Novipirellula artificiosorum: one gene and its partner. The protein of the gene in region 2 interacts with the protein of the main gene of each other region in a pairwise test. Links are inferred from orthologs where the notes say so. Each region holds a gene or a part of one and is shown on either strand. Other genes may lie near its edges. The genes, in order: ligA and leuS.

Region 1 (15,017 bases), on a different replicon or contig from region 2:
GCGGCACAAGCCAACGACCCGACCCAACTGCGCGACGCGATCGCGGTGGAGAGGCTAACCAGCGGATCGATCGACAGAAACAACTCGGCCGGCAAACGCTCTTTTTGATGGAGGTGGTCGGCGTAATGTGACGGCCAAGCGACAGGAGACGTTTCGGCAAGCGTCCAAGGTCCTGGGCTTACCAACATCTGACTCAACCGGTCGGCTGACAAGGCTTCAAGGGGCTGAAGGGTGAGTCCGTTTTCAATCAGATTTCCCTTCGTGAAGCCACCAAGAAATCCCTGTTGATCATTGGCTGCGGCGCCATCGATCACATAAACCAAGTCCTTCGTCTCTCGTAGCCAGGAAGGGATTTCTTCGCGCTGCCATGTCACCGTACCATCGGCGTTGAGTTCCGAAAGAGTCCAGTGGGTCGAGTGCCGGCCTGATGTTTGTAGTTTTGCATCGTAGGGCCAGCAGACGTAGAAGAACAAAAACAGAAAAAGCAAAAAGCAAGCGGCTTGTGTCACGCGACGCGCAGGAGACGCTGCCACAGTGGGGCCAAGGCGCCGAAGCCATTGACGAATTTTTCCCGCTCGCCCACGCTCGGTGTCCGAGAACCAAGATGCTGGAAGAAAACGTTTTGCGTTTTCCGTCGGCAACCATGTGCAAGGATTCGAGCGGCCAGCACGTCGTTTTCGCAAAGCGGGAAGAAACCAATTCAGCCGAATCGTTCGATTCCTTCGGTTCACTTTGGATTCCCTTTGGCCAATGCCTTTGCGGTCGCATTAACGATCGCCTGTGAGGTAATCGTTGCACCGGTCGTCCCGTCAATCCCTTGGACCGATTGCTTTGCGAGGATCTGCTTGGGCGTGTCCGTCAACGCTGCATAGAACTGTTTTTCGGTATGGCGGGTAACACGAATGTCGTCGATTCGATGGTCCGAAACGACCACTTCGACGTCGACGGGACCTGTGTAGCCAATGCTGCTGTCGCGATAGGTGCCATCAGCGACGTTGCGAACGTCCGCTTGGTCAACCAACCGAATCGCCTCGATACTGTCTTTGGCACGACTGTGGAATCGATCGGTCACCGCAGGATTTCGAAAGTGCGGCAAACTCAGGACTTGCTCGTAAAACTGAATCGCGTCCGGGTACCGCCCCGCCTGCCGACAAGCATCCCCCGCCAACATGCACGCCGCGTGAGCTTGTGATGTTGACAGTGCCGACTTGCCCAATTGGATCGCTCGATCCGTTTGTCCCATGTCACCAAGCAGTTTGATTGCTTGAACGGGAAGCGGAGAGGCCGCGAGCAGTTCCATCGCCATCGACTCACAACCGAGTCGCCAATAACACTCAGCCAACTCGATCTTTAGATTGTTGTTCGGCAGTGGATGGAGTTGACGAAGCCAAAACGCCGCCCGCGGGTAGTCTTGGAAAAGCTGAAAATACATTCGTCCCAAGGTTTGCATGTCGCGCGCCAGAAGCTCGGGCGAATGCTTGTGCAACGTCATCTCATGGTGAACCAGTCGTGTGCCTGATCTCCATCGCGAAGGATTCGGATAGATGATGTCCCACAAATATTGGCCAACATTGGCTTGATTGTTCCACTGGCGATTCGGTGGCCGCATTGGCCAAGATACATCGAGTGTGTTGGGATAGTCCAAGGGCGTTGACGCAAACCAATCCGGGGGCGTGCGACCGGCTGAATCGATCAATGCCAATAATTCCGATTCCGAGCGAATGACGCGAGTTTCACCACGCACCGCGTGCTTCTCCGTCAGCACATGGCGTTTCCCGTCAATCGTGACCGCATGCACTTGCGAAAACGCAAACGTATTGACACGAGTTTGGTTGCCGAGGGTCACTTCAAAGTCGAATTCCTTTTCCGCTTGCCGAATGCTTGTGACTTTGCCTTTGGCTTTCACGCCACTGAGCATTTCGACCCAATCTTCTGTCGCTGACGCGTTGACGGGGCAGATCCCTAGCAAACACACTGCGAATAGAAAGCCAACCGGTCTGTCGATCCGCGATCGATTCGTTCCTTCCTTCACGAGACTATTTTCCTTTCTTGGGATTGAGCGGTAACACATTGGCTCGTTCGGCATAGGCTTGCCATTGTTTGGCCATCTTTGAGACTCGCTCTGGCATTTCGTCACTCAAGTCGTGCTGTTCGCTACGGTCCTTGGCAATGTCATAAAGTTCCCATTCGCCTTTGGCTCCCATCGCGACCAATTTGTAGTCACCGATGCGGATGGCGCGGTTTCCTTCATGTTCCCAGTAGATCGCTTCGCGTTGCAGCGGTTTCCCTTCGAACAGCGGCACCAAGCTTTCGCCTTCCATCGGCTTAATGGATTTGCCGTCATGATAGGTTTTCGGGTACTCCACACCTGCGACGTCAACCGCGGTCGCCATCAAGTCGATCAAATGGCCAGGCGTCGATTCCAATTCGCCATGACGTTTGATCTTGTTCGGCCAAACGGCGATCAGCGGCGTCGAGATGCCCCCTTCATGCGTCCAATGTTTGTATTCGCGGAAAGGTGTGTTCGAAACCGTTGCCCAACCGCGTCCGTAACCAATCGCCGTGTCCGCTGGGCCAGCCATCGACCCCTTGCCGGTTCGCATCGGATACCCGTCACGAGACTGCTTGGGGGTCATGTCGGGTTGCAAAAACCCTGCTGCTTGGACCGGTAACGAAGGCTGGTCGGCTCGCGGCCCCCCTTTGCCACCTCGGCCGTACCCTTCGGCGCAGCCACCATTGTCTTGCAAGAAGCAGATCAACGTGTTGTCGTATTGGCCAGTCGATTTGAGGGATTCCACGATTCGGCCGATCCCGCGATCCATGCAATCGATCATTGCCGCGTAGACCTCCATGTTTCGTTTGTCCCAATCCCAAAAGTCCGTCTCTTTCCACTTTTGCGAAATGGGCCAATTCACGGTGCTGTTGCGATCAATCAATCCCATCTCGATCATGCGTTGATAGCGAGCATCGCGGATCGCATCATAGCCTGCGTCGTAGCGTCCTTCGTATTTGGCGATGTCGTTTGGAAGAGCATGCATGGGCCAGTGGGCTGCGGTGAAGGCGACATATAGAAAGAATGGCTTGTCGCCGGCTTGCATGTGATGGTCTTTGATAAAACGCGACGCATGATCCGCAATGGCGTCGGTGTAGTAATAGGTTTCACCGGGCCATTGGCTGGGCGGGTACTCGGGATCTGCAAAGGGCGAGATGTATTGGTTGTTGCGAGTCAGTGTATTGGGATCAAAAAAGCTGCCGGCGCCATGAATCGTTCCGTAGAATCGATCGAAGCCGCGTTGCATGGGCCAATTGTATTTGTCGGCTTCGGATTGCGGACGCGTGACAGAAGTGACGTGCCATTTTCCTGCCATGTAGGACTGATAATCCGCGGATTTCAGAGCTTCGGGAATCGTGACACAATTGCGATTCAAGTTGCCGCGATATCCATCCACGCCACGATCTTCCATCATGTGACCGACACCCGCTTGGTGAGGGTACAGACCCGTTATCAAACTCGCTCGAGTTGGACAGCAGCGAGCGGTGTTGTAGAACTGCGTGAACCGGAGACCGCTTTCAGCTAAGGTCGCCAAATGAGGCGTTTCGATTTCGCCTCCATACGGACCAATATCCGAGAATCCCATGTCATCGGATAGGATGTAGACGATGTTGGGACGCTCTGGGGATTCGGCTGCCACCATGACCCGAGAAACAAACGGGATCAACATCAATGCAAAGGGAAGCATCCGGACCAGTGGATTCCCGAACGGTCCTGTTCGCCAAAGCGACCGCGTTGGGTTGGATTCACGGAGGGGCATCATGAGCACGATCTTTCGTAGATGATTCGCGAAGGGCGGCGCAGAAGCGTACGTCCGTCGTTTCGGCCGTCCTCCGCACCCTGGTCAGGATGGACATCCTGACAAACAAGAACGCATGATACACGATTGGCTTCGCCGATTGGGTGACCAACACGCTGGTAGGCCTCGTATTCCGCCGCAGCTCAATTTTCGGGAAGGGCCGATTCCTACCTGCCACACTCTCAAGTGATTTGGCCGGTGGGAACCGGCCCTACTTCGAACGCCTACCCACAATTCAAGCTGAGTCGGAATACGAGTGCCGACACCTTATTGGGCCGTTCCCGAAACCGAGGAGGTCTCGAGCGACAATTCGTCGCAGGCATGATGTGAACCGGGGGCCGGGCGGATCTCCACGGCGCCGCGGCGAACCACTCCCATGGCTCCTGCGGGAATCCGCAAATGGACCGTGACCTTCTCTTCCCCATATTCTCGCGACAAGACTTCGCCTTTGGCCGACAAATAGGCCAACAGCTTTCCATCGCCTGGATGAACATCGACTTCAATGTCGTAGAACTCGCGGCCGAGTGCTTCGCCCACGGCCTCCTCGAGTAACCCGATACCCTTTTTACTCATGGCGCTGACGGGAATCGCATTGGGGTATCGATCCAAGACGCGATTGAGCACGGCGGGATTCTGGATGGCGTCAATCTTGTTGAGCACCAGCAGCGTGTTCTTTTCTTCGATTTCCAGCTCTTTTAGCACGCTGTAAACAGCGCTAATCTGTTCAAACACCGTCGGACTGCTTGCGTCGGCAACGTGTAGCAGCAAGTCGGCCTGACGAGTTTCTTCAAGGGTTGACTTAAAACTGGCAACCAACGAGTGAGGCAAATCACGAATGAACCCAACGGTATCGCTAAGCAGGACCACGCCCCATCCGGGCAATTGCCAGCGACGAGTCCGTGTATCGAGTGTCGCAAACAACTTGTCTTTCGCCAGCACGTTGGCTTCCGTCAACGCATTCATCAGCGTGCTCTTGCCCGCATTGGTGTAGCCAACAATCGAGACCGTTGGCGCTTCGTTTCGCGCGGCGACTTGTTGTTCGCGCCGACGTTCGACCTTGCCGAGCTCCTGCTTCAAGTCGAAAATCCGTTTCTGAGCCAATCGGCGGTCCACTTCCAACTGTTTTTCCCCCGGGCCACGCATTCCAACGCCCATCGCTTGGCGTGACAGGTGGGTCCACATCCGTTTCAAGCGTGGCAGAGAATACTCGAGTTGAGCCAATTCGATCGCCAGCCGCGATTCGTGAGTCCTCGCGCCCGCAGCAAAAATATCGAGGATCAATTCGGTGCGGACGAGCACCTTGACACCCGTCGCTTTTTCCAAGTTTCGCACTTGAGCCGGCGAAAGATCGTTATCGAAAATGACCACGTCCGCATCGTGCCGCTCGACCATCAAGCGAAGCTCTTCGACTTTCCCTTTTCCAAAGAAGGTGGAAGACTCAGGAGTCGATCGCCGCTGAACCAGTTCATCAACAACTTGCGTCCCTGCGGTGATGGCCAGCCCATGAAGTTCCTCCAGCGGATCGGCCTCGACCGTTTGGTCAGGCATAATCAGCCGAGCCAAGATGCTTCGCTCTGGCGAATCACCACGAAGTTTATTTTGTTCTCGCACGATTTTGTGGGGTGTCTCCGAATCAGATAGGGAAAGGGGAGTCAAACTGATTATAGTCGTCCGCGACCAAAATCGTAGGGCGGCACGGCCACCGTGGCTCGTTTCCCAGACGCTGCTAAGACGACACGTTTGCCACGCAAAAGGCTCGCCTCGTGGCATCGATTAGACTACTTAAAACTCGATTTTGAACGCAAAAGATGGTGATAATGCTGGGCAAAGCGGTGGGACTCGTCGCGGACGTATTGCAGCAAACGAAGCGCATAGGCACTCTTGCTCAACCGAATCGGTTCGGATTCGCCAGGTCGAAAAATTTCTTCGTCTCGTTTCGCCAGGGAAATGACCGTCGGCGGAGAGATGTCTTGGTCGCGAAATGCTGCCATGGCGGCATTCAATTGGCCCTTGCCACCGTCGATCAACAAGATATCCGGAAACGAATCCCCCTCGTCTGAGAGTCGCCGAAAACGACGGGAAACGACTTCGTACATACTGCGGAAATCATCGATTCCATCCACGTTTTGAATCCGAAACCGCCGATAGCCCGGTTTGAAGGGCAACCCATCAATGAATTGAACCAAGCTGGCGACCGTTTCACCACCGCCTAAATGTGCAATGTCCATCCCTTCAATGATCCGTGGTGTTTCAGCCAGCCCAAGCACTTTGCGAAGTCCCGTCAGTCCCTTTTGGGGATCGATGTAAAAAACCTCGGGCTGAACATGAGTGTCCAATTCACCGCGGTCTTCTAATCGCTCGAGCATCCCAATCTCATCACGCAGCACTGCGGCACGCTCGAACTCGAGTGATTTGCTGGCCGAAATCATCTCGTCATGCATTTCTTTGAGTAGCCGTTTCTTGCCACCTTCCATGAAGGTCTGCAAGCGGCGAATGTCTCGACGGTAGTCTTCTTTGCCGATACGGAAATTGCACGGTGCCGTGCATTGATGGATGCTCGCCAACAAACAGGGGCGAAACCACTTCCAACGTTCATCGGATTCGCTGATGTCGAGGGTGCAGGTACGGAACTTAAAGATCCGCTGAAGCACCTGAATGGCACCTCGCAGCGAACCAGCACTTGGAAAGGGTCCGTAAAGCTTCACGCCCTTTTCACGCGGTTCACGCGTTACCTCAACCCGTGGAAACTCGTCTCGTGTCGTGATCATCAAGTAAGGGAATGTCTTGTCGTCTTTCAAATCCTTGTTGTGTTTGGGTTGAATGTCTTTGATCAGTCGCGATTCCATCAACAATGCATCGACTTCGCTGTCGCATTCGACATAATCGATGTCGGCAATTTCGCCTACCCACGGAGCGGTTCGCTGGTCTTCCGCTGCAGCTTTGAGAAAGTAGCTGCTGGCCCGACTGCGCAGGTTCTTGGCTTTGCCAACATAGATGACTCGTCCTGCGGCGTCCTTCATCAAATAGACTCCCGGGATTTGCGGGAACGTCTTGACCTTGATCGCAGCATGATCGAACCCGAGGTCATCGGGTGAGGGCGCATCGTTCTTTTTCGACAGATCCGTCATGGGGTATTGGAGTTCAACCTTCCAGGTTGTGACCGAATGAGATGTTTCGCAACGATTCCGTTCCTCATCCTTCCCGTTCCAGAAGGGCTTTGAATTCCTCTTCGGTCAATACGGTTACTCCCAATTTCTCTGCCTTTGCTAGCTTGCTTCCAGCCTTTTCGCCCGCCACCACAAAATCCGTATTCTTGCTGACGGTACTTGCCGCCCGACCACCGAGTTTTTCAATCAGGGATTTGATTTCGTCCCTTTTATAGTGAGCTAACGTGCCGGTAACGACAAGCGTTTTTCCCGCCAAAGGGCCTTCGCCTTGCTCGGGATCGGTATTCGGCTGCGTCAGGTCGACGTTTGCATCATCCAATGCGTCGAGCACGGCAGCTCCATAATCGCTGTGCAAGAACTCGTACAGACTGTTCGCGATCGCGTCACCAATCTCGTGAATCGCTGCCAAATCCGCTGCGGATGCGCTGCGCAGCTTTGCCAGTGTCGGATATTGGCGAGTGATTAACTGCGCCACGCGTGGGCCGACATGACGGATCGAGATCGACGATAACACTCGTGCCAGCCCCCGCGACCGACTTGCTTCGATTCCGGCGATCAAGTTCTCGGCATTCTTGTTGCCGACTTGCACGTCGATCAGGGTGCCGTCTTTCCCTTTCCGCGGTTTCAGCCAATGGAGCTTGGCAATCTGGTCGACCGTCAGCCGATACAAATCGGCATAGCTCGAAACAACATCGCGACCCATCAAGAGATCCACAAACTCTTCGCCGAGTCCATCAATCTCCATTCCAGGGCGACTGCCAAAGTAGATCAACCGTTGACGCAGCTGAGCCGGACAGGTTGGACTGGGGCAGCGAATGTAGACGCCTCCTTCGTCACGAACCAATTCGGTTCCACACTCAGGGCAATGGGTTGGAAACTCAAATGGCGGCAACTCCTGTTTCCGTTCGTGCTTCTCAACACGCACGACCTTGGGGATGATCTTACCCGCTTTCTCAACCACCACCACGTCGCCCTCGCGGACATCCAAACGTTCAATCTCGTCGGCGTTATGGAGTGATGCCCGCGAAACCGTCGTCTCGGCAATTTCAACGGGTTGCAAATGAGCAACCGGAGTAATCGTTCCCGTCTTTCCAACCTGAACGCTGATCGATTCCAAGACCGTCGTCGCTTCATATCGCTCGAACTTGTACGCAATCAACCATCGAGGGCTCTTGCTGCGAATACCAAGTTCGTCGCGCTGATCAAATCGATTCACTTTGAAAACGATCCCGTCAACCTCAAACGGCAAATCGGGCATCGCTTCTTCGAGGACGGCAACCGCTTTCAAAGCATCCGCTGAGTTCTTCAGCAGCTGAACTTCGGGCGTTGGAGGGATGCCCCATTTGCGAACTGCACGCAGGAATCCGATATGGTCTTGGACGTTCAGGCCATCCGTTTCACCCACACCATGACAAAAGAACTTCAGATTGCGCTGCGCCGCGATGGCCGGATCAAGCAACCGAATCGTACCTGCCGTCACATTTCGCGTGTTCTTGTACGCTTCGGATCCCGCTTCGGATTGACGCAGATTCAAATCGGCCAAATCGGCGTTGGTCATGTACACCTCACCGCGAACCTCCAAGACGGCTGGTGGGTCGTTTCCGAGCAATCGTAGCGGTAGGTCGCGGATCGTGCGGACGTTGTGGGTAATGTCGTCACCGACTTGACCGTTGCCGCGGGTTAACGCGACCGCAAGTGTGCCGTTTTCATATCGAATCGACGCGGCGACGCCATCGATCTTGTATTCCATGACCCACTCGGTTGGCCCGCCAAGTGCTTTCTCGGTCCGATCAAAGTAGGCCTTCAACTCCTCGCGGCTATAGGTATTGTCAATCGATAGCATCGGGACCGCGTGGGGCACCTGAACCAAATGAGGGACGGGGGCGTCCCCAATGCGCTGCGTTGGCGAATCCGCAGAGGCCAAATGGGGATGTTCGATTTCGAGTTGCCTGAGCTGCTCGAGCAGTCGGTCATACTCCAGATCCGACACTTCCGGCTTGGCTTCCAGGTAGTACAAATGGTCGAGTCTGCGGATTTTTTCCCGCAATTCCGTCATGCGTTTGGCAACCGATTCGTTCACAGTGTTGACGAGATTGTTGGAGGAGGTCGTGGAATTAAGACGGATCGCACGAATTGTAGCAGCAGTCGACGGTGGTTGTTGATCCCCTTGAAACCAATCGGCCACCTGCAAAAAGGCCGGAAAATGACAGCAAAATATCTCTCTTTCCGTGGACCTGTCTTTCGGGCTATTCTCGTCCCCAGCTCAACAAAACCGTCGAAACCGAGGATGCCTTCAAATGGCCGACATCTATTTTGCCAAAGTACCGATCCGCAATGCCTATCTTCGCGTCCGTAACCGGATGTCGAGGGCCAGCGGTTTTTCCAGCTTGATGCAGCGATACGGCATCAACTTGGTCTTGGATGTCGGTGCAAACAAAGGCCAATACGCCCGTGAACTGATTCGCACAGGCTACCGCGGCCGGATTGTTTCGTTTGAGCCGCTACCGTCTGCATTTGAAAAGCTAAAACTAAACCGATGGAGTTTCGGGGATTGGCAAGTGGAGCCGATTGCCTTAGGGGCTGAAAACACGACCGCCACACTCAATGTTGCCGGCAATTCACAGAGCAGCTCGCTGCAGCCGATGCTGGACGCTCACGTCAATGCGGCGCCAAGTGCCGCCTATGTCGATACCTGCGAGGTCGAAGTGCGGCGACTTGACGGCCTGTATGACCAGTACTGGAAAGCGGGCGATCGCTGCTATTTGAAGCTTGATGTGCAGGGCCATGAGCATCAGGTCATCGCAGGTGCATCGGGCTGTCTCGACCGGGTGGTGGCCATACAGATGGAACTGTCCATGCGTCCTCTTTACCAAGGTGCGGAAACCTGGCAACAAGCGATCGAATCGATGCAGCAGCTTGGCTATCAGTTGATGTCACTGTCACCCGGTTTCGGTGATCAAGCCACAGGCGAAATGCTGCAAGCCGATGGATTTTTCGTTCGACGCGAAGAAGTGGAAAAACTAAAAAAACAGTCCCAGCGATTGGCGGCTTAGGAACGACGAAACCCCAAGGGACATGATCCTACTCACGCCCCAAGACTTGAACGCCTTTCTTTTGAACCGTCAGCGTGATCCCACGGGTTTCACCGGGATCGATGGAGAAATTGCCGGAGCGGTGATAGGAATTCGGCTCCGTCGCGGGAAGCTCGTACTGCGGATGCGTGACGCTGACGGAAATGTGATCCTTTCCGGGGATCCCCGAAATCGTCGCCTGTCCCTTTGCATCGGTCGTGGCCACAAAAGGCTTGTCTGACAGCGTTTTCGAGTCCGCCGTCTTCAACGCTTGGCGTGCCGAGGTGAGCCACCGGGGCGTGCGGAAATAGGTTCCGAAAATGAGGCTCGGCCCGGGGGTGAAAACGATGCCCGGCGACAGCGAGATCACTGCGTTGGACACGGGTTTGCCCGCTGGGTCGACAATCTGAAAATTCACCGTCGCGGCCCGCTCCATTTCAATCACGCATGGCTCGGAATCCTCGCTTGAACATACTTGCGAGACGGTGAACGACCGTTGCATCGATTCCGCATGCTGCATGGTCGTGACGTAGGGGATGCGAGCGAGCAGCTCGGCCGCCGGCGGAGTCGCCGAAACAAAGCCCTCACAATCCGCGACCACTTGCAGTTCGGAACACGGGGGGATCGATTCAAACACGAAGGAACCATCGGGGTTGACGGTCGTTGTTTCACACCAATCAATCGATTGCCGATTGACTGCGGCGTTGGGCTTGCTCGAGAGTGCGACGGTCAATGCCACGCGTCCATCGATGACGGGACGCGGAACTCGATCGCTCAACACACCGCGAAGTGTTTCTCCTGTCCTCATCGGCAGATCGACAAGGTTGCCAGTCAAGTCGATCGGCTCACTGAACAAAGTGGGCGTCCCTTCGCGATAACGGACCAACATGACCGATTGGATCGACGGGTCCAGAGGCGGCGAATGGAGCGTACCATCCTGATGGAGTTGCCATGCAGGATTCTGCGTTTGGTCAGACAAAACGGCATACAAATCCTCGCTGATCCGCTGTTGCGTCTTCGCATCGACCGCCGTTGCCGTGAAGCGTCGCCCCGGAGTCAAGCTGGCCTCGATCGGTGAATCGACGCTGTACTCTTGGTGGAAGGGTGCATATTCGGGATGCTGAATCATCAGCATGATCGTTCCTGTTTTCATCTGTTCGTAGACGAAGAGCGGGTATTCGACGGTCGCCTTCCCGCGGCGGTTGGTTGCGGATGATGCCGTCATCGCATGGTTCCCATAGGCACTCGCCGATTCGTCCACGGTTCGAAGACCCACGACTTGTGCCTCGGCGCCCACCACGGGCGTTCCACTCGGATCGACGACGGTCACACGAACCCTTCCTCTGGCCTGGTCAGGGTTGGCATAAAGCGGAAGGAAGTTCACTCCGATTGTCCCGGCGACAACGAAGACCGTCGTGAACGCCAAACCCGCGAGCACTTTGGTCAACCCGTTCGGTTCGCGAACGAAACCGTCGGAACCGATCTGTCGCACTCGAGCAACCACCTCGCTTTGACGCAAGAACGCAAGCGCGAACGGTTGTTCCAGTGACCGATGCAAGCCAATGGCTAAGTCGGCAAGCATCTTTGCATAGCTTGGGCGGTCTCCCTTGGATGCGACCGCATCGCATCGCACATCACAGGCGAATCGATGTGCCGAGGGAAGCTTCCACACCAGCGGGATCGGCCAGAAAAAGATCTGTGTGATCCGAGCAAGAAGCGACCACGCTAAGTCGCGTCCTTGGAGATGGCTGCATTCGTGGGCCGTTACAAAGCGGAGTTGCTCGTCGCTCAGATGGCCAAGCAGCGACTCAGGAAACAAGATCATGGGACGGTGGATCCCGGTTGTCATCGGAACCGAAATGCCGGATGAAGCCATGACGTCGGGTGGATCAGGTAACCCCATCGATCGAGAAACCGAACCAACGAAGTCGACGATGCGGTCCTCCGCTGTGTCTGCCTGCCGCAAAACCAATCGCAGGGCGATGAATTGACGTAATATCCTTAGCAACATCAACCCAGCGATCGCGATGTACCCGAAACACGCCGCGATTGTGATTCGCTCACGCAGAACCGCGAACGAAAACGCAAAGGCATGCTGAGCGTTATCGCCCCTGCGCAGATTCTGAATCGACGCCGCCGGCTGAGAGGTTGCGGCAGGGGATGCCGAGCCCGGTGCGTCGGCTGTGGACGTGATCACCGGCTCCGTGATCACCGGCTCAAGCGCAGGCCCCTGATGAGCTGGTAGCAAGTGGGTCCATTGGGTCTGCCATTCGTTTTGCGGTGATCGCTCCGCGAATTGGAAACCCCAGCCGGAGAGAAAGGGGGTGGTGCCTACCATCACGAATAAACCAACCATCGTGAATCGCCAAAGGTAAACAGGAAACCGAACGCTGAAACGTCGAAGGGTCCCGTGCAGTAGCCAGGCAATTGACAAGACAAGCGTGGTGCGGAGCAACACGAGCGCGAGGATCAATTCCGGTCCACTGAGTTGTAACCTGCTCATGGTGAGTCCCCCTTGGAGTTGTCTTCTGCGGTTCTTTGATCCGTGATTTCTTTGAGCATGGCCAAATCGGCATCGCTCAGCTTTTCGCGACGGAGGAGTTCCATGATCAAATCTGTCTTGGATCCCCCGGTAAAGACTTCAGCCATCCGCTGCATCGTTCGCGAGAACTGGGCTGACCGGCGTGTGCGTGCGCGATAGGCGAACGCCTTGCCGGATTTTTTTCGCGACAGGTATCCCTTTTGCAACAGATTTCGCAGCACCGAGCGAAGCGTTGCATTTTCAATGCTCCAACCAAACGCTGCCTGGATCTCCGCCGGTTTCTGATCGGGTGCCTGCCACAGAATCCGTAATGCCTCGCGTTCGTTTTCGTTCAACTCATCCATCGTAAATCCTCCCATGCCAACACGGCATCAAGTGTGAAACTATCACACTTGATGCCGACGGTCAAGCACAATGTGTGAAAACTTCACAGATGGGCGATGCGTGAGCGCGACGGCCATTTCCTCTCACTTTGTTTTCCGGAACAAATCGTTCAGGCAACCTTACGGCGGCTTGAGAAGTGCTGAAACGAACCATTGGATTTGATTCCCGATGGCCGTGTTGATGCGAAACAGGGGCCCTTACCGCGAAGCGGTTAGATTCCAGAGCCCAGGGTCGACGCGCAGCGGCGCACCCTGGGGCCACTTGAATGAGCTCTATCGATCCAAGAAATCACGAACTGCGCGATGCACGTTCGGCTGCAAAATGATCGACAAATGGGTAGCCCAAAGGGATCGAGTCTGGGCATGCTCAACCACTTTGGGAGGACGGATCCAGACGTCGAGATTGGCCCACAGAATCAATCGACGGATGCCGGGTCCTACATCGCTGTTTTCTGACGCTCGCGTGGCACTCGCCATCACGGGGACTTCCGGAATCAAGCCGCAGCCTATCGCTCGGAGTCCCTTCGCCACGGGGCTGGCGTTCATGATCGGGGCAATCGAAACCAGATGCGTCACGCGGTGATTCTTGGCTTCGGCGATCGCTTGCCGAGCAACCCAATCACCGAAGCTGTGTGTGACGATCGCAATCGTTCCCCGCTCGCTTCGATTGGCAGCGCTGATCTCGAGACGCAAACGGTCGATGCTTCGATCCAACGACCGAAACGCCCAGCGATCCCGCCAAATTTGTGTGCGGAGCGATGTCTTCCTGAGCGAATAGCGTAGCGGCTGCATCAGCAGACGAGGCTCAAAAAAACCTGGTACCAGAACGATTTGGTCAATCATGGATTTCGTCAAGCCGCGAACGGGACGCTCGCATGTCTCGTGGTCGGTCACACCTTGATTTGAGGGTGGCCGCGACTCCGCAGAGGGTGTTCACGCTGTGAGCTGGGCCAAGATTTTGTTCAACGTTTTGCTCGGGCGCATTGCGGCGGATGTCTTTTCTTGGTCGGGAAAATAGTAGCCGCCAAGATCCACGGCCTTGCCTTGTGCCGCTGCCAATTCGTCAACAATCGTCGGTTCTTGTTCTTCCATTGCCTTAGCGACGGGCGTGAAAGTGTTCGAGAGCTCCGAGTCGATCGTTTGATCTGCCAGTGCACGGGCCCAGTACATCGCCAGATAAAAATGGCTGCCTCGTGTGTCAATCTCCCCCACTTTTCGTGATGGTGACTTGTCGTTCTGTAGAAAACGTTCCGTAGCCGTTTCGAGAGCTTTAGCCAGGACGTCAATCTTCGGATTGCTTTTCTTGCGCCCCAGGTCTTCCAGGGAGACCGCCAAGGCAAGGAATTCGCCAAGCGAATCCCATCGCAAATGGCCTTCGCTAACAAATTGCTGGACATGTTTTGGAGCGGAGCCTCCCGCGCCGGTTTCATACAAACCGCCTCCCGCAAGCAGTGGGACGATCGACAACATTTTTGCACTCGTCCCCAGTTCCAAAATGGGGAACAAGTCGGTCAGATAATCTCGTAGGACATTGCCGGTCACCGAGATCGTATCCAGTCCCTCAGACGCCCGCTCGCAAGTCACTTGTGTTGCTGCGACCGGATCGAGAATCCGAAGGTCCAGCCCGCTGGTTTCGTGGTCTTTCAGGTAGCTTTCGACCTTGGCAATCAAATTCGCGTCGTGGGCACGATTCTTATCGAGCCAAAAGATCGCCGTGGTTCCCGTGATCCGCGCGCGATCGACAGCAAGTTTGACCCAGTCCCGGATCGCGACATCCTTGGTTTGGCACATTCGCCAAACATCCCCTTTTTCGACCTGATGTTCGAAAATCACCTTTCCGGCTGCGTTGGTGACACGGACGGTACCGCTTGCAGGGATTTCAAACGTCTTGTCGTGCGAACCGTATTCCTCCGCTTTCTTGGCCATCAGCCCCACATTGCTGACCGTCCCCATCTTGGTGACATCAAAGGCGCCGTTCTTTTTACAAAAGTCGATGGTTTGTT
Region 2 (15,434 bases):
ACGTGCTGGGGCGGATGACAAACGCTTCAAGGGGAGAGGCATCGAACACGTTTGCCTTTGCCGATGATGCGACTTCGCAAGTCACTGCCGTCACAACGTCGATCGCCGTTGGCGTCGCCCCGTTGGCGATCAACTACGAAAGAAACAAACTTGGCCAGACGACGAGCTTCACTGCGTCATTGGGATCGCAAGATGGCATCATTCAGGAAGCATACGCCTACGGTACCACCGATGATCGTTTGGTTGAAATCGAGCAAACCGGTACAGCGGTGAACCGCAAGCGAGTTGAGTTTGAGTACCACGATGGCGTTTCGGTCTATAAAGAGATTCGCCGGTACGGAAGCGATGATGCGAGGGTCTTGACGACCACCACATTGCTGAACGACCGGCAATTGATTGACCAAATCCAACACCGTTCGGCGACGACTGGGACGATCAATCAATACCGTTATACCTACGACGCTGACGCGCGCATTACATCGATTGCAGATGAATACGGCCGCGCCACTTACCAATACGACGCGAGTGGTCGGTTGATCTCCGTATCGAACACCGATCCACAAATGGCGGATGAATCCTTCACGCTTGATGACGTCGGGAACCGCACTGCGAGCAGTGAGCACGGGGATGGCTACAGTTATGTCGAGCAAAATCGTTTAGCCAGCGACGGCATGTTTTACTACGACTATGATGCCGAAGGAAATTTGATAACTCAGACGGCGATCGAAACCGGTGAGGTCATGCACTACCAATGGGACCACCGCAATCGGTTGCTCGCCTCGATCACCGAAGACGCCAACGGCAATCTGGTCGAAGTCGTCGAGATCGGCTACGACGCTCTGAATCGACGTGTCTGGAAACGCGTGGATCCGGATGGCGTGGGGAATAAGCCTGTCACATGGCGCGGCTATCTTTACAACGCAGATGATGTGCTGTTCGAGGTCGTTGACGTTGGCGGATTGGGCGTCGGAGCCGGTCCGGTGGTCGATGTGGTTTACTTGCATGGAGCGTCCGGGGACACGCCATTGGCACAAGACCACCAAGGCAGCACGACTTGGTTGTTGCCCGATCATCTCGGCACGGTCCGTGATTTGGTCGGTGCCGATGGTCAACGATTGGATCACCTTCGCTATTCGGCCTATGGGGCGATTGTCTCGCGGCTCGATCCCAACGTCTTCAATCGCTACTTCTTCACGGGCCACAGCTACGAACCGGAACTCGGCTGGTACAACTTCCGCGCCCGATACTATGACCCAACGAACGGACGCTTTGTGAGTATCGATCCGATCGGATTGTCCGCCGGCGATCCGAACCAATACCGCTATGCCATGTCGGATCCAATCAACATGGCCGATCCGACCGGACTATCGGGAATCCCATCGGCGATGGCCAACCCTTACTTCGACCAAATGAGGTCGGTTCGCGATGCGGTGACCGATAGCCGGTTGGCGTTTGAGAAGAACATGTCGGTTGGCAACTTCAATGTCATGACGTTTGCGATGGGGACGATCAGTAGTACCAATATTGCAGTCGAAGCACTCGCGACCATTGCAGCGACGGTTGCGTTGTCGACCAACCCGGTGACCGCCCCTTACATGGTCTACTACACGGCATACGCCACCGGGAAAACGGCCTATGGCCTCGTCAAGCAAAGTCAGCAGCCAGGACGTGAGGGATTTGAACTTTGGGACGGCGTGAAATTGCTGCTGACGGTTGGCGCGTCTGCGATTGGACCCACTGTTGGCACCTACGCCAGTGTTGCGCTCAACTCGGCTGACGTCTATGTTGCGCTCGCCTATGAGAAAAACCTCAATGCAATGGACAGTCGGCTGATGGGATCGACGACGGGATTGATTGGCGACGTCGCTTCCTATCACGCAACGACCGGCTTAAGTACGACCTCGAAAGGTGTCAAGGGCGACTTCGCAGTCATGAAGGCGGAATGGTCAGGAACCGTTGGCCAGGTCCGAGACGGAACGATCCCGTATTTGTTAGGAGTTGGGAAAAACCTCAAAGGCCTCGCTTCGGATGTGACTCGATTGCAGCAGTACCAAGCGGATGTCCAAACCTATCGACAATCGCTCGCTGGCAACGCCGACGCGATTGCGATCCGCAATCAGATCAAGCCGCCCGATTTCCAAACGAATACGTTCAAGCAATTTGCCCGACTGATCGATGCCGCACAAGCCGCAAAGCTAGGATGGCACGGCAGCTTGGATCATCAAATCCGCTCGGTTGCCGTGAATCGGATCGGAGAACGGGGCGAGTTGTCGATGAAAATGTTGCAAAAAGACATCGCGAAAAATCCTGAGCTGGCGGAGATGACCCCCGCACTGGTCAAGATGGAACAAGATCTGATCTCGGCAGCAACGTCAGCCAAATGGGATTACCCGCTGGATTTGAACACGCAAGGAAACCGCGCATGCAATGCTGGCCGCGCTTTCATCGACGAAATCCGAGGCACTGGTTACACCTCTCGAATTGAAGCGACACAGAATCGAGTGATTCAATTCAACGCCGAACACAACCCGGTGTACCGCAAACTGATTGGCCAAATGGTCGATGCCGAAATCAATCGTAGCGGTGCCATGTTGACATCAACAGCGAAGGCTTCCCTTCGCGAGCAAGCGATCGCCTTGCATGCATCGACGCTGATTCGGGTCAACAATCCCGCTGCGCCAACCCTGTCTGCGCCGTTTTCCCATTTGGGCATCAAAAACAAGCTGCCAAAGATGATCAATCGTGTGAAGGGAGAAGTTCTCAATCGCATGTATCCCACCTTGGAAAAAGCGATCGCTCAACACGAAGCACTGAAATTCTACATCAAGACAGGCGATACAACGCAGCAGACCAAGAACATGGAGTCGCTGTTGCGAAGCCATGTGGGAACGTTGCAGAAACAGCGGGCTGGGTTGCGAGCGTATGAACGGGGGATGAAGGAATTGTTCCCAAGTGGACGACAACCGATGGATGTCGTTGGCTACACGCGCTACCAGCAAGCCCAGGCGATGAAGAAAATTCTCACCGATCATCCCTACTCGTTCGAGGGGCCGTTCAACCACTTAGCGGACCGGCTGATCACCGCTGCACCTTCTGAATTCGCTGAGATTCTGGATCTTCCTTTCACGACTCGGCAAGATGTCCAGGATCTTGCCGACGTTGCTCGTGCCATCAATAACGGCAAGCTCGAGGTTCCAGGTATCAACAAAGGTGGAGTCGTCGCGCTGATGCTGCAAGGAACAGCCGGTGCGACGTTGAGCCAGATCGCATTTCGTGCGGACTTCATCAAAGACGTTTACTCGGGGAATTTCCAGCGACTACACGGCACCCTGCAAAAACCCTTGGAGGCATGGAGGACGCTAGCCGATATCACCAAGAGTCCGATGATGGAAGGGACCACGGATGTCGATATGGGACTCATCGTCAAGGGCGGTGGCAATAACCTGCTGAGCGTCTTCAAAGAAGCTCAGGTGACGTTTCCCAACGGCAAAATTCAGCGACTTCCCGGCGGAGACGCAATTAGTGCCATCGTCAAGTATTCGGATCCACAATCTTTCATCGGCAGAACCGCTCGCAAGACCGGTGTTGAAGTGCCGGTGGAATGGTATGTGTACCAAAATCAAGAACTGGCACAGATCGCCGACGCCGCTGCGGCACGAAGCACGCCGATCGATCGCGGTGGCATTAGCGTGATCACCAATGGCAATTCATTCGATGTCGTTGCCCACTACTCGCCTCACCTGGACCCTGCTGCGCAACTAGGTGGAGCCTCACGCACAATCCTCAGCGGTATGATGCACTCGGCAGTGGTCCAGTCGTCGACATCGCGAAGCATCGTCACGGCGAACGAGCTTGGACCTGCACTGATCGAAGCGATGAGCCGTTGGCACTCGACCGACTTGGACCTCCCCGAACCCACGATCCATTTGCGAGTCGAATCGCTTGGTGGCACGCGGCTTGGATACACGACGCTTGACAGAATCGATCAGAACGGTCATCCGATCGAAGCGACCATCGTCATTGATGACGACGCCGCCGGCCATGGTTGGTTCGTTGACCCAACACCATCGAGCGATACCGAGTTTTTGGTCGACACAGACGGAATCATGAAAGCCAGCGAGGATCCAGCGATTGGCCGCTTTGACGTCTTGTCGGTCATGCAACATGAACTGGGGCACCTCTACGGCTTCACGGAGTCCTTTGATGGGTTCGATTTGAATCAAGCGTCCAATCGCCAAGGCAGGCAATATGTCGCCACATCGACCGAGACGCTATGGTTGGATCCGAGCGGTAGCGAATTGGATTCCAGCCGACACGCGTCGTTGCTGATGGCCGGATCGATCCAGCTCGGGGTGCGCAAAACGCCGTCCCCCGCGGAAGTCGATTCGATCGCCGCGGCGCTAGATTCAAGTCAATTCGGATTCGCGAGCCTAGCGGTTGATGGCGACTTGACTGCGGCGGTGATTGGTTTCACCCCCATTCGCGAAGCCTTATTGGCCGCCAATGATGGCATCTCGCATGGGGTGACCAATGGAAGGTTCACGCAAACCCATCCCGATGCAGCCGATTTCGGTTGGACGATGGTCGGCGATATTCGAGTTGCGGACAACCAAGCAACGATCAGCGAAAGTGTTGGCATGATCAGCGACCTGTCGCAAACGTTCGTTGTGCCGCAAGGTACCCGCTCCGTCTCATTTACGCTCGGCGGCATCACCTTGGATGTCGGCCAAGGCGATCATCCCAGCGAGGCGTTCGAAGTTGCGATTCTATCCACAAATACAATCCAATCGATCAGCGATGAAATGGTTGGACTTGCAGGTGGTGACGCGATACTGAACATCGCACCCGATGGCACGACTCGGTTTGCCTCGGGCGTCACTGTGGAGGGAATCACGGACAGTGGCGACAAGATCACGGATCTGGCCGCTCCGATTCGTGTGACAGCAGCACTGCCCGAGTTCATATCCGAAACGGCCGTCACTGTATTCTATGATCTGATCGGATTCGGTGAAGACACCAGTCGTACACAGGTCAGCAATGTCTTGCTTGAAAGCACGAACACGCTGACATGGCACAATGCCGACCTGTCGGTCGATGTAAGCGGCGACGGCAAAATCAGTCCCTACGACGCACTGCTGATCATCAACGAGCTAACCGACCGTCGCTACAGTCATCACCTAACAGGCACCCTTGTTACCGTCACATCCACCGTTCACCCACCACCCTACTTCGATGTTACTAATGATGGGAAGCTCACGGCCGAGGATGCCGTGCGAGTGATCAATGCATTGTCAATGGTGCCACCGCCGCTCCTTGCTGGATGGCAGAACCCGAGGCTACATGAAGACATCAATGACGACGGGAAAGTGACTGCCGGCGATGCGTTACTCCTCATCAACGAGCTTGTCGATCGCTACTTTAGCGATCCCGAAACGGGCAAGCTTTGCGAGATTGATGCGACGCACCATCCCGCGCCCTACTACGATTGCAACGGCGATGGAAAACTCACTGCCGTTGACGCGCTGATGACGATCAACTACCTCAGCCGTCAGCAAACAGGCGAAACGGAGCAAGCCGTCACGGAGGGGCTCATCAACCTTCTCAGCCAACAGCAACGAGAGACAGCATTCTAAGCACGTCATCATCGGCGTTGTAGGCAACAAGTTGAATATCTGGATCTCGGCTTTGTGGTAACATCGACGACGGTTTGTGTGCAAATCTAGGGCCAGGGATCGGCCAGAAGCCGTGTTGCTCGACGGCATCGACTGTAACGCTCCCTGACTTGGTGTTGCGGTGCCAAAACCTCGCATCGCATGTCCAATTCAAAACTCTTGAAATTTTCTTGGGAATAGAACTCGTTTTTGATCGTAGTAGTGGGCAGAGACGGCAAGTTGCCGTGGGCTTTCCAAAACGGCAGACCTGAAATGGACCACATCGCAACGTTATCGAACGAGGATCTGAAAGATCTGGGAAACCAGGGATTCACGTTGGCGCTGCGATTGCTAAGTCATCGAGAAGATGCAGCGGATGCGGTTCAAGACGCGATGCACCAGTTGTTCCGCAAGCATGCTTCGTTCGATTCGGGACGCGGATCCCTCAAGTCTTGGTTCTTACGGATCGTCAAGAACCGCTGCATGGACATGCGACGCAAGGCACAGCCCGTTTCCGCTGGATCAGATTTTGACCCACTCGATCGTTCTTCGGGGTTGCCCCAAGACAACCTCGTTAAGAAGGAAGGGGTGGACATTGTCCGCGACGCATTAAACCAACTTTCCGAAGAATCGCGAGAGATCTTATTGTTACGAGATTTTCATGGACTCCGCTATGCAGAGATTGCGGACGTGCTCGGTATTTCGCCGGGCACCGTCATGTCACGGCTGCATCGTTCGAGAGAAAAGTTGCGAGAACAGATTTCCCACACAGGGGGACGAGACAAGCATGTCCAGTTGTAACCAAATCAACGAACGCCTCTCCGGCTTCCTGGATGGTGAATTGACTCAGGGCGATCACCAACGCGTTGAGGTGCATTTACGTTCCTGCGAAAGCTGTCGAGAAGAGCTGGCGGCAATGAAAGAAATCAAAGCGGCTGTTTCGAATGGTTATGTTGTATCCGAACTGGATCACGAAAGATGGGAGAAGATGATGAATGACCGACCTGCACGTTTGAGCCGTGGAATCGGCTGGACGCTGTTGATCTCTGGGATCGCTTGGATCTTGAGCCTAGCGATCTGGGAGTTCGCAATCGATAACGATGTACCCCTTCACATCAAATTGCCCATCAGTGCGATTTGGTTCGGCGTCCTGTTTCTATTCCTGTCGGTTGCGCGGCAGCGGATCATTTCCTATAAGACGGACAAATACAACGAGGTAAAGATCTAATGAATGTGGTAACAACCGAACAAGTTGCCGGTCGAACCATCACGGAATCTCTGGGGCTTGTCCGTGGCAACACGATACGCGCTCGGCATATCGGAAACGATATCATCGCAGGATTCCGCAACATCGTCGGTGGCGAAATTCACGAGTATGCCAAGCTGATGGGCGAAGCTCGTGAACAGGCGATCGATCGGATGGTTGCCGAAGCAAAGGAACTCGGCGCCGATGCGGTCGTCAACGTTCGCTTCTCGACTTCGGTCATTATGGGCGGAGCAGCGGAGATGCTCGCCTACGGAACGGCCGTGAAGCTGGATGAAGCGGACCACTGATCTGGTGCATTTTTGTAAATGATGTGGGAGCTGATCGGAGAAGGGGGCAGGTACGAATAGCCAAGTGGGCTGAAGGGTGCTTCGCACTATTCGTGCCTGCCCCCTTTACCTTGCGTTTGAGACCGATGTCCTACCTAAAAATACTCTAAAACGGGAACGTCTCGTCGAGTTCGGATGCTGCCAATTCCACCAAGAAACTTGACAAGCGATCCACCATGACTTGCATCAGCATTTCTCCCTTTTGGGCGGATGCGGGATGCGGGTTTCCACAACCGGTGTTGGTTGTCAACAAATGCCATGGACGCGAAAGGTTGACCCAGCCTCGCTGGATTGCACGAAGCCGCGCTGGTTTGACCGATCCCTCGTCGGCCGCCAACGAACCGTCGTCGTTCCTGCGGACCAAGTGACCAAAATAGGCCAATCCGAGGGACGTTTCCATCTCTCCGGCGTGGTCACCTGGATCGTCAAAGATCTCTGGCTGCACATCTGCGGTGAGTTCCCGAAACCAATTGCAGAGGAAGAGATGCGATGAGGTTTGCCCCATCAGTTCACGAATCAGCGGTTTGAATTCATTGCCACCATGGCCATTGAGCAGGACCACCTTTTTGATGCCATGTCTCGATAGCGATTCGACCAAGTCGCGAATCACCAAGCCGATGGTGCTGGGGTTCACGTTCATGGCCAAGGCACACTTCGCCATGTTGGTCTCGGTACCATACGGAAGAGTTGGCAACATGAAGACCTTTGCGTCTTGCTTCCAGGCAGCCTCGCAAGCCAGCGTTGCAATCGCATCGGCCTCGAACGTGTCCGTTCCGTAGGGCAGATGCAGATTGTGCGGCTCGGTCGCTCCGAACGGCAAGACCGCGACTTCGTACTTCACCTGCGAAACGTTCGCGTAATTGGTTTCGGCTAAGATCCATGGTCGCATGAGCAGGTTCTCGCTCGTTTTTGAGTAGGGTAGCAGCCAGAAAGGTCCAAAGCCAACTATTTGACGACTAGGTTCACCAACCGTCCTGGGACGACGATTTGTTTGATGATCGTCTTGCCTTCGATCAACGCCGCAACCTTTTCGTCTGCCAGTGCGATTTTGGCCAAGTCGTCTTTGCTGATATCGGGAGGTACGTTGATTTTGGCCTTGATCTTCCCGTTGATTTGAACGGGGACTTCGATGCTGCTTTCGACTAACGCCGACTCGTCCCAGACTGGCCAAGCTTGCTTCGAGATGGAACCCTCTTGGCCTAACAACTGCCAGAGCTCTTCGCACAAATGGGGAGCAAACGGTGAGAGGAGTTTAAGAAAGGTCAGCATCGCTGTTTTGGGGCGTTTTTCGCTTCGCGTAAAGAAATTGGTGCATTCCATCATCTTGGCGATCGCCGTGTTGAAACTGAGTGATTCGCAGTCTTCGGTGACCTTGCGGATCGTTTGATGCAGCACTCGTAATTGGTCTTGGTCGCAGGGCTCCTCCACGATCGCGTCGACGACCGTCAACTCGTCTGCGTCTTGATCGATGATCATGCGCCACACTCGGTCGAGGAAGTTGCGCACGCCACCAACACCTGTCATGGCCCACGGCTTCGTCGCTTCCAAGGGCCCCATGAACATTTCATAGAGCCGCAGCGCATCCGCACCGTATTCACGGACGACCAAGTCAGGGTTCACGACATTGCCTCGGCTCTTGGACATCTTGTGAGCACGGCTGTCGACTTTGATCTGCTTTTTGGACTTCAGCACAAAGCCTTCGCCTTGCTTTTCCACGTCGTCTTCGTCGACCACGACCGATTCAACGGGTTGTCCGTTGACACTGACATGACCTCCTTCACGATCACGACGCACATCGGTTGAAGACACCGGTTCACCATCGCCATCGACATAGCCGGAAAATTCGACTTCGCCAAGAATCATGCCTTGGTTGATCAAACGGCCGAACGGTTCTGGCGTGCTGACGTGACCACGATCATAGAGCACTTTGTGCCAAAACCGCGAATACAGCAAATGCAGCACGGCGTGTTCGGCGCCTCCGACATACAAATCGACGGGCATCCATTGCTTTTCTTTTTCCGGATCGACGAAGCACTGATCGTTGTTGGGATCAATGTAGCGCAGGTAATACCAACACGATCCGGCCCACTGGGGCATTGTGTTGGTTTCGCGGCGATAACGTACGCCGTCAATCGTGACGTACAACCAATCGTCATCAGCTTTGGCAAGTGGCGGTTCGGGGCGACCGTGTGGCTTGAAATCTTCAAGCTCCGGAAGGCGTACGGGCAAATCGGCTGGATCAACTGCACGTTTCAGCCCCGTCGCGTTCCCATTCGCATCAAGCTCGTGCAGGATCGGGAAGGGCTCGCCCCAGAATCGCTGGCGACTGAACAACCAATCACGCAGTTTGTAATTGACCGCTTCGGCCCCCATCCCCGCTTGCGCAAGCGACGCGGTGACGCTCGCTTTGACCTCGGCCGTAGTCTTTCCGTCAAACTCCGCGCTGTTGATCGCTTTGCCCTCGGCGACAAAGCACACATCCCCGGCGAGAATCGCCTCACGGTTGGGATGGTCGACCGCTGGGTCAACGACGGGGATCACCTTCAAATCATATTGCTTGGCGAATTCAAAGTCGCGTTCATCATGAGCAGGCACCGCCATGATCGCTCCGGTGCCATAGCCCGCAAGCACGTAATCGGCGACCCAAATCGGGATCGGTTGTTGATTGACGGGGTTGATCGCATGCGATCCGGTGAAGACACCTGTTTTTTGCCGATCGCCTTCGGTCCGTTCGCGGTCAGATTTGAAGGATGCCTTTTCACAATACGCTTTGACTTCGTCGGCTTGCTCCGCCGTAGCCAAACGCTTGATCAGCGGATGCTCTGGGGAGACCACCATGTAGGTTGCTCCGAAAAGCGTGTCGGGCCGTGTCGTGTAGACACGTAGCGCCGAGTCAATCACGGTGTTAGGCATTCCCGATGCTGTGCGGCTTGTTTTCCAAGACTCAAACTCGGACAGATCGCCGAGAAAAAAATCGACTTCTGCGCCGGTGCTGCGACCGATCCAATCTTGTTGAAGCTTTTTGATTCCGGTTGGCCAATCGAGGTCATCCAGCCCATCAAGCAGGCGCTCGGCGTAGGAGGTGATTCGTAACATCCATTGTCTTAACGGAATGCGTTTGACCGGATGGCTACCTCGTTCGCTCTTGCCGTCTTGGACTTCTTCGTTGGCCAGCACCGTGCCGAGAGCAGGGCACCAGTTGACCAACGCATCGTCTTGATAGGCCAAGCGGTGTGAATCGCGATAGCCTTCGACCGCCGTGCGGCCTGCGCTCTGAACGTCTTCGGGAATCGGCAACTCGGAGATCGGCCGACCCTTCTGAACCTCGTTGTCGAACCACGTATCGTAAAGGACCGTGAAAATCCACTGGGTCCAGCGAAAGTAGGCTTCGTCCGTCGTCGCCAAAACGCGGGTCCAGTCATAGCTGAACCCGAGCATTTTGAGTTGCCGCGTAAACGTGTCGATGTTTCGCTGAGTTTGGATTCGCGGGTGTTCGCCGGTGCTGATCGCATGTTCTTCGGCCGGCAAGCCGAAAGCGTCAAAACCCATCGGATGCAGCACCGATTCACCTCGCATCCGAGCAAACCGGGAAACGATATCGGTCGCCGTATAGCCTTCGGGATGCCCGACATGCAGCCCATCACCGCTGGGGTAGGGAAACATGTCCAAAACGTAGCGTTTCTTGCCCGTGGGGACCTCGGGAGTGGCGAAGGTGCGGTTTTCGTCCCAGAAAGCTTGCCAGCGAGGTTCGATTTCGGCAGGATTGTATCGGGGCATGGCGAGGATCGCTTTGGCGAAATAGTATTTGGAAAGGGGTTGTGAAGTGGCAGATTCTAGGAAAAGGAGGGGCTGACCTAAAGGAGTCACGCGGACGACTACGGTTGACTCGTTGGTGGATGGAACGCTACAGGTCGTTCATCATGCAAATCCTCCGCACGATTGTCGATTTTCTTCGGTTGCCCTTGGCGCCTCTTTCGTGTGCGCTCGTTGTTTTGTTGCTCAGTGGCTGCGGCGTGCGCGCTCCGATCCATTTTTGGCAGCCTCCGATCGTTCAATCCGCGGTCGGTAAACGGGTGGCCGTCTCCAAAGTGGCGGGGCCAGAGGAGATCGCCGACCGAATCCACGAAAGACTACTGGCCTCCCCCCCCAATGATACCGGCCGGCAACTGAAACTGGTCAATACCGAAAAATTGCAAGCAAAGACCGCGATTCAGCTGGTGTCGGCCATCGACGATCAGACCAGCGACGTGGCATTGGCATCGGTCGCCCGTCGTGAAGGCTATGACTACATGCTTCGCGGCGAGGTTCTGACCCAGCGCGACTATGGGCAAAAAAAAGACTCAATCGACCGGCTGATCATGTCTTGGCGTTTAACCTCGATGGACAACCAAAACCCCTCAAGCGGCCGGCCCGTTGTGATTGACGAGCAGTTCGCGATCGAACGATATCCCGACTTGGTCTTGATGCCCGATCCGACCGATCGGCTGGTAACGGCTGCGGTCCGCGAAACTTACCGGCTGATTACCCCGTCGATCGAACGAGAAAAAGTGCCCTTAGCGGTGCCAAGGTGGATGCCGGGCAGCCAAGCGGTTCGCCGCGGGAATGCGGCAGCACGAACCGGCGATTGGGCTGGGGCAGAGCAGATTTGGAAGCAAGTGGCCGAGCAGCACCCGATGCAGTCCGCGGCGGTTCACAACTTGGCCTTGGCCGCGGCCGCGGCTCAAGATTTCTCGCAAGCTAAAAAACTCGCTCGTCAAGCGATTCGCCAACATCCAACGCCGATGTATCAAAAGACGATGGTATGGATCGAACAAAAACAGCGTGATTACCACGAGGCCTTCAACCTGCCCGACCCACCCGAAGGGTGGTTTGTAACGCGGCGGTAAGCATCGCGTGAACAACAAGTGACGACTTTGGTAGTGGACGAGGCCACGAGTCCCGTGTTGCAGGACTCGTGGCCTCGTCCACTTCTATGAAATGTTTGCTGCTGTCAAGTGACTGTTGTGTTGGGGTGGTTGTTGATTGAGTTTGCGTTTAAACGATCCGGTTCCCCATTCTTCTATCCGAGCTCTGATGGCCCAAGTCCCCGACGAGAGAATTAAACTTAAGTTCTAGTCCTTCAATAATATGTGCGTCTTGCATCAACGCATTATCGACGAAATAGGTGTTTTTCTCCTATAGCAGTTCGATACTTTATTTGCGGACGGTCCCCTAGAAGGAAGTCACTGCTCATTTACTCACCTTCAAATTTGCAAGTATTGGCTCAACAAGAGTGATGGAATCAGAAAAGCAAAGTACGAGATTTGAGATCATCGCCAAAGGAATCACCATTTGGGTGATCATCATCCTTGCCGAGATCATTCACGGCATCCTTCGAGCGATCATCCTTGTCCCAAATGTCGGTGAGTTTCGATCCAACCAGATCGGTGTTTTCACGGGTTCCGCCATCATCCTTGCAATCGCCTACTTCACCATCCGCTGGATCGGAGCCAAGAGCCGCTTGGAACTACTCATGGTGGGAGCCATCTGGCTCTTTTTTACCGTGACGTTCGAGTTGTGTTTTGGACGACTCGTTGTGGGATTATCGTGGGAACGGCTGGGTGCTGACTACAACGTGCTGAATGGTGGGTTGATGCCAATCGGACTCTTGGTTCTGTTCTTCAGCCCGATGATTACAGTGAAGCTTCGTGACGTTAGAAAGTGATTAACATCATTCGCCGGGATCGTCTTGACTGTTTTTAACCGCAGTTTCGTAAACCGTAACTGCCGCTTTTGCCATCAAGTGCATGGTTTGCCGTGATGGTACCAGCACAGAAGCGTTCAACGAAACGATGATCGCAAATTCCGAACGCCGCAAGGCCGCCCGAGTGCCGCCTTGCCGTTCTGCCTTGCTAGGCAAACAAGGATCACAAACGACGAACTGAATCTCGTGTTGGTCTGCCAATCTTTTAAGTTACTAGAAGCCTCGCTGTCACCCAGCGAGGCTTTTTTGTTTATCGTATGTGAACCCCGTGCAAGCCGAGAAGCGATTGGCAACGACTTAGGATTGTTTTGGCTTTTGATCATCGACCAGTCTTAACACCATTGTTTCTCAAGCTATTTTGAATGCAGCAATACCTCTGCGATTTCTCGCACACGATTCATTGTAATGCCTTTGCGTTGCTCGACATCAGACTAACCAGCGATAGATCGTAGTGACCACTGACCGCGGGGTGGTCGATGATGCTGCTGGGGGTTATTGCTCATGGTGTTGCTTATCCGTGGGAAGCAGATGGTTTGTAAATACAAGGCCCTAGAAGCTTTCACTCACTTGGATAGACTGGAACATTCAATTCAGCCGGAAGAGTTCATGATAACCGATTCACAGAACCAACAAACGATTGCTCTATCTGACATTGGCATGAAATCGCCTCTCAGGAAGCAATTGGCTGCGGTTTGGAAAGAGGGCAACTTCACCAAGTCAGCTATCGCCTTCCTCACTAAAGGGGGCATGGACTTTTTCAAGAATAAATGCCTCCGTAGCCAATTGGTATTGCTGGAGGTCGCTTGATCACGAGAAAAACAAAGTGCAAGCCGGAAATGCGCAAGGCACCATTTGATTCGCTCGTTTTCGATATACTTTTCTCGTCGCATCAGGCAGGCAGACCAGAAGATCGAAGGAAAGGCAATCGGAAGTTCCAATGCTGTGTCCGCAACCCAATGGCTGAAAATGGATTGCCCAGAACTGCAACACCCCACCTCGAACAGGAATAGAACAATGAAACCATTCCATCTGATCCTTGCTGTTTCAATTGCCGCCGTATCATTTGCTTCTTCAACGACTCTCGCAGAGGAGCCGCCTGAGATGTCTGAACCATCGTTCGTTGTTCATCCCATTGGGCATTTCAAGAGTACTGATGGCCAGACTCGAATCGTCGTTGATAAGAAGTTCCAAGCTGGTTTGCTGGGACTGGGCGGCTATTCCCATATCCAAGTTTTTTGGTGGTTCAGCAACAATGATACGCCTGAGAAAAGAGCGATCCTCCAGGTTCATCCGAGAGGCAACAAAGACAATCCGCTTACCGGTGTGTTTGCAACTCGATCCCCTTTTCGACCGAATCTCATCGCCTTAACCCTCTGTAAAATCTTGTCGATCAAAGACAATGTGATCGAGATCGAGAAAACCGATGCCTTCGATGGCACACCCATCCTAGACATCAAACCGTTCATACCCGGTTACGACACGGTAGAAAACGCCAAGGTCGCTGAGTGGCTGGGGACGACTGGAAGCTAACGGATTCATGTTCACTTCGTCACTACGCCACGATACATGAACCCATGAGTCTTTGGCGTCTGGGCCATATAAAAACTGTCGATCTGAACGGAAGTGAATGGTTGAGTCGAGAACAGTTCAGGTACGTCTAGCGTCAACGTGCAACCATCGCCGAAAAATCGCTGAAGTCCATTCAACCGTCTTTGCCAACGTGAAACCTTTTCGTCGGGGCTGATTTGCATCCGACTGAATGACCTTTGGGATCTTGCCGTCATACTCGACTTCCAGTGTCAACCCGCTCTCCGTCGCGCGGACCGCCATGATACTTCGCACATCTTCGATCAAGCGGTAAGGTTCGAAACGTCCGATCACTTCTTCGCGACGCGAACGAGCGATTTCGAGCGAGCGGTCATCGATTTCCAGCAAGATCCCATCCTTGTCAATAACGCCGACAAACTCCTCAACATGTGCGGCATACCGCAACCGTTCCGCCGCAATCTCACGGGGACGACAAACGTGATCGGCAACGCCAGTCGTGGCGGCACTGCGCGGCATGCTGTCGAACTTCGCCGAGGCGGAATCTTGGGCGAACGTCAGCCCTCCGGCGTCACTGATCGCCTTCAGCCCAACGGTGCCATCGCTTCCGGACCCAGAAAGCACGATGCCAACAGCACGCCCAGCCTGATCTTCGGCTAGCGAATGAAAAAAATGGTCAACTGCGGTGAGCGGACTCTCATCGGTGTCGGGCACGACGGGCCGAACGGCACCATTCTTTATTTCAAGGAACTGTCTAGCAGGAGCGATGTAAACGCAGCCCGGTTTCAATTTTCTTCGACCGGCGATTTCGATCACTCTCGTTTCGGTCGCCGTACGGAGCAATTCACGAAGCAGCGAACTACTGGATGGATCAAGGTGCTGAACAAACACCAACGCCAAGC

The links.
Region 1: the proteins of leuS (region 2) and ligA interact in binary tests that used the Escherichia coli proteins (3 or more experiments, as listed by UniProt). The link is inferred for Novipirellula artificiosorum from one-to-one orthologs.

Annotation. Positions count from the first base shown.
Region 1 is NZ_SJPV01000006.1:168,061-183,077, reverse strand. Bases 6,560-9,496 are described here. They hold ligA (NAD-dependent DNA ligase LigA), read right to left. Parts: upstream 9,075-9,496; coding sequence 7,044-9,074; downstream 6,560-7,043. Other genes in these bases: Poly41_RS17550 (FkbM family methyltransferase), read left to right, coding at 9,316-9,496; Poly41_RS17560 (excinuclease ABC subunit UvrC), read right to left, coding at 6,560-6,979. Outside these bases: Poly41_RS17580 (4Fe-4S dicluster domain-containing protein), read right to left, coding at 1-533; Poly41_RS17575 (FMN-binding protein), read right to left, coding at 728-2,032; Poly41_RS17570 (arylsulfatase), read right to left, coding at 2,037-3,815; GTPase HflX, read right to left, coding at 4,119-5,462; more of Poly41_RS17560, read right to left, coding at 5,630-6,559; more of Poly41_RS17550, read left to right, coding at 9,497-10,071; Poly41_RS17545 (M56 family metallopeptidase), read right to left, coding at 10,100-12,592; Poly41_RS17540 (BlaI/MecI/CopY family transcriptional regulator), read right to left, coding at 12,589-12,975; Poly41_RS17535 (esterase/lipase family protein), read right to left, coding at 13,288-13,857; Poly41_RS17530 (NADP-dependent isocitrate dehydrogenase), read right to left, coding at 13,948-15,017. UniProt on the Escherichia coli protein: DNA ligase that catalyzes the formation of phosphodiester linkages between 5'-phosphoryl and 3'-hydroxyl groups in double-stranded DNA using NAD as a coenzyme and as the energy source for the reaction.
Region 2 is NZ_SJPV01000011.1:40,352-55,785, forward strand. Bases 7,990-11,343 are described here. They hold leuS (leucine--tRNA ligase), read right to left. Parts: upstream 11,022-11,343; coding sequence 8,190-11,021; downstream 7,990-8,189. Other genes in these bases: Poly41_RS24600 (creatininase family protein), read right to left, coding at 7,990-8,133; Poly41_RS24610 (tetratricopeptide repeat protein), read left to right, coding at 11,165-11,343. In the rest of the region: Poly41_RS24580 (dockerin type I domain-containing protein), read left to right, coding at 1-5,633; Poly41_RS24585 (RNA polymerase sigma factor), read left to right, coding at 5,925-6,452; Poly41_RS24590 (anti-sigma factor family protein), read left to right, coding at 6,439-6,879; Poly41_RS24595 (YbjQ family protein), read left to right, coding at 6,879-7,205; more of Poly41_RS24600, read right to left, coding at 7,351-7,989; more of Poly41_RS24610, read left to right, coding at 11,344-12,130; Poly41_RS24615 (hypothetical protein), read left to right, coding at 12,517-12,948; Poly41_RS24620 (hypothetical protein), read left to right, coding at 13,489-13,794; tsaA (tRNA (N6-threonylcarbamoyladenosine(37)-N6)-methyltransferase TrmO), read left to right, coding at 14,089-14,517; Poly41_RS24630 (chemotaxis protein CheB), read right to left, coding at 14,635-15,434.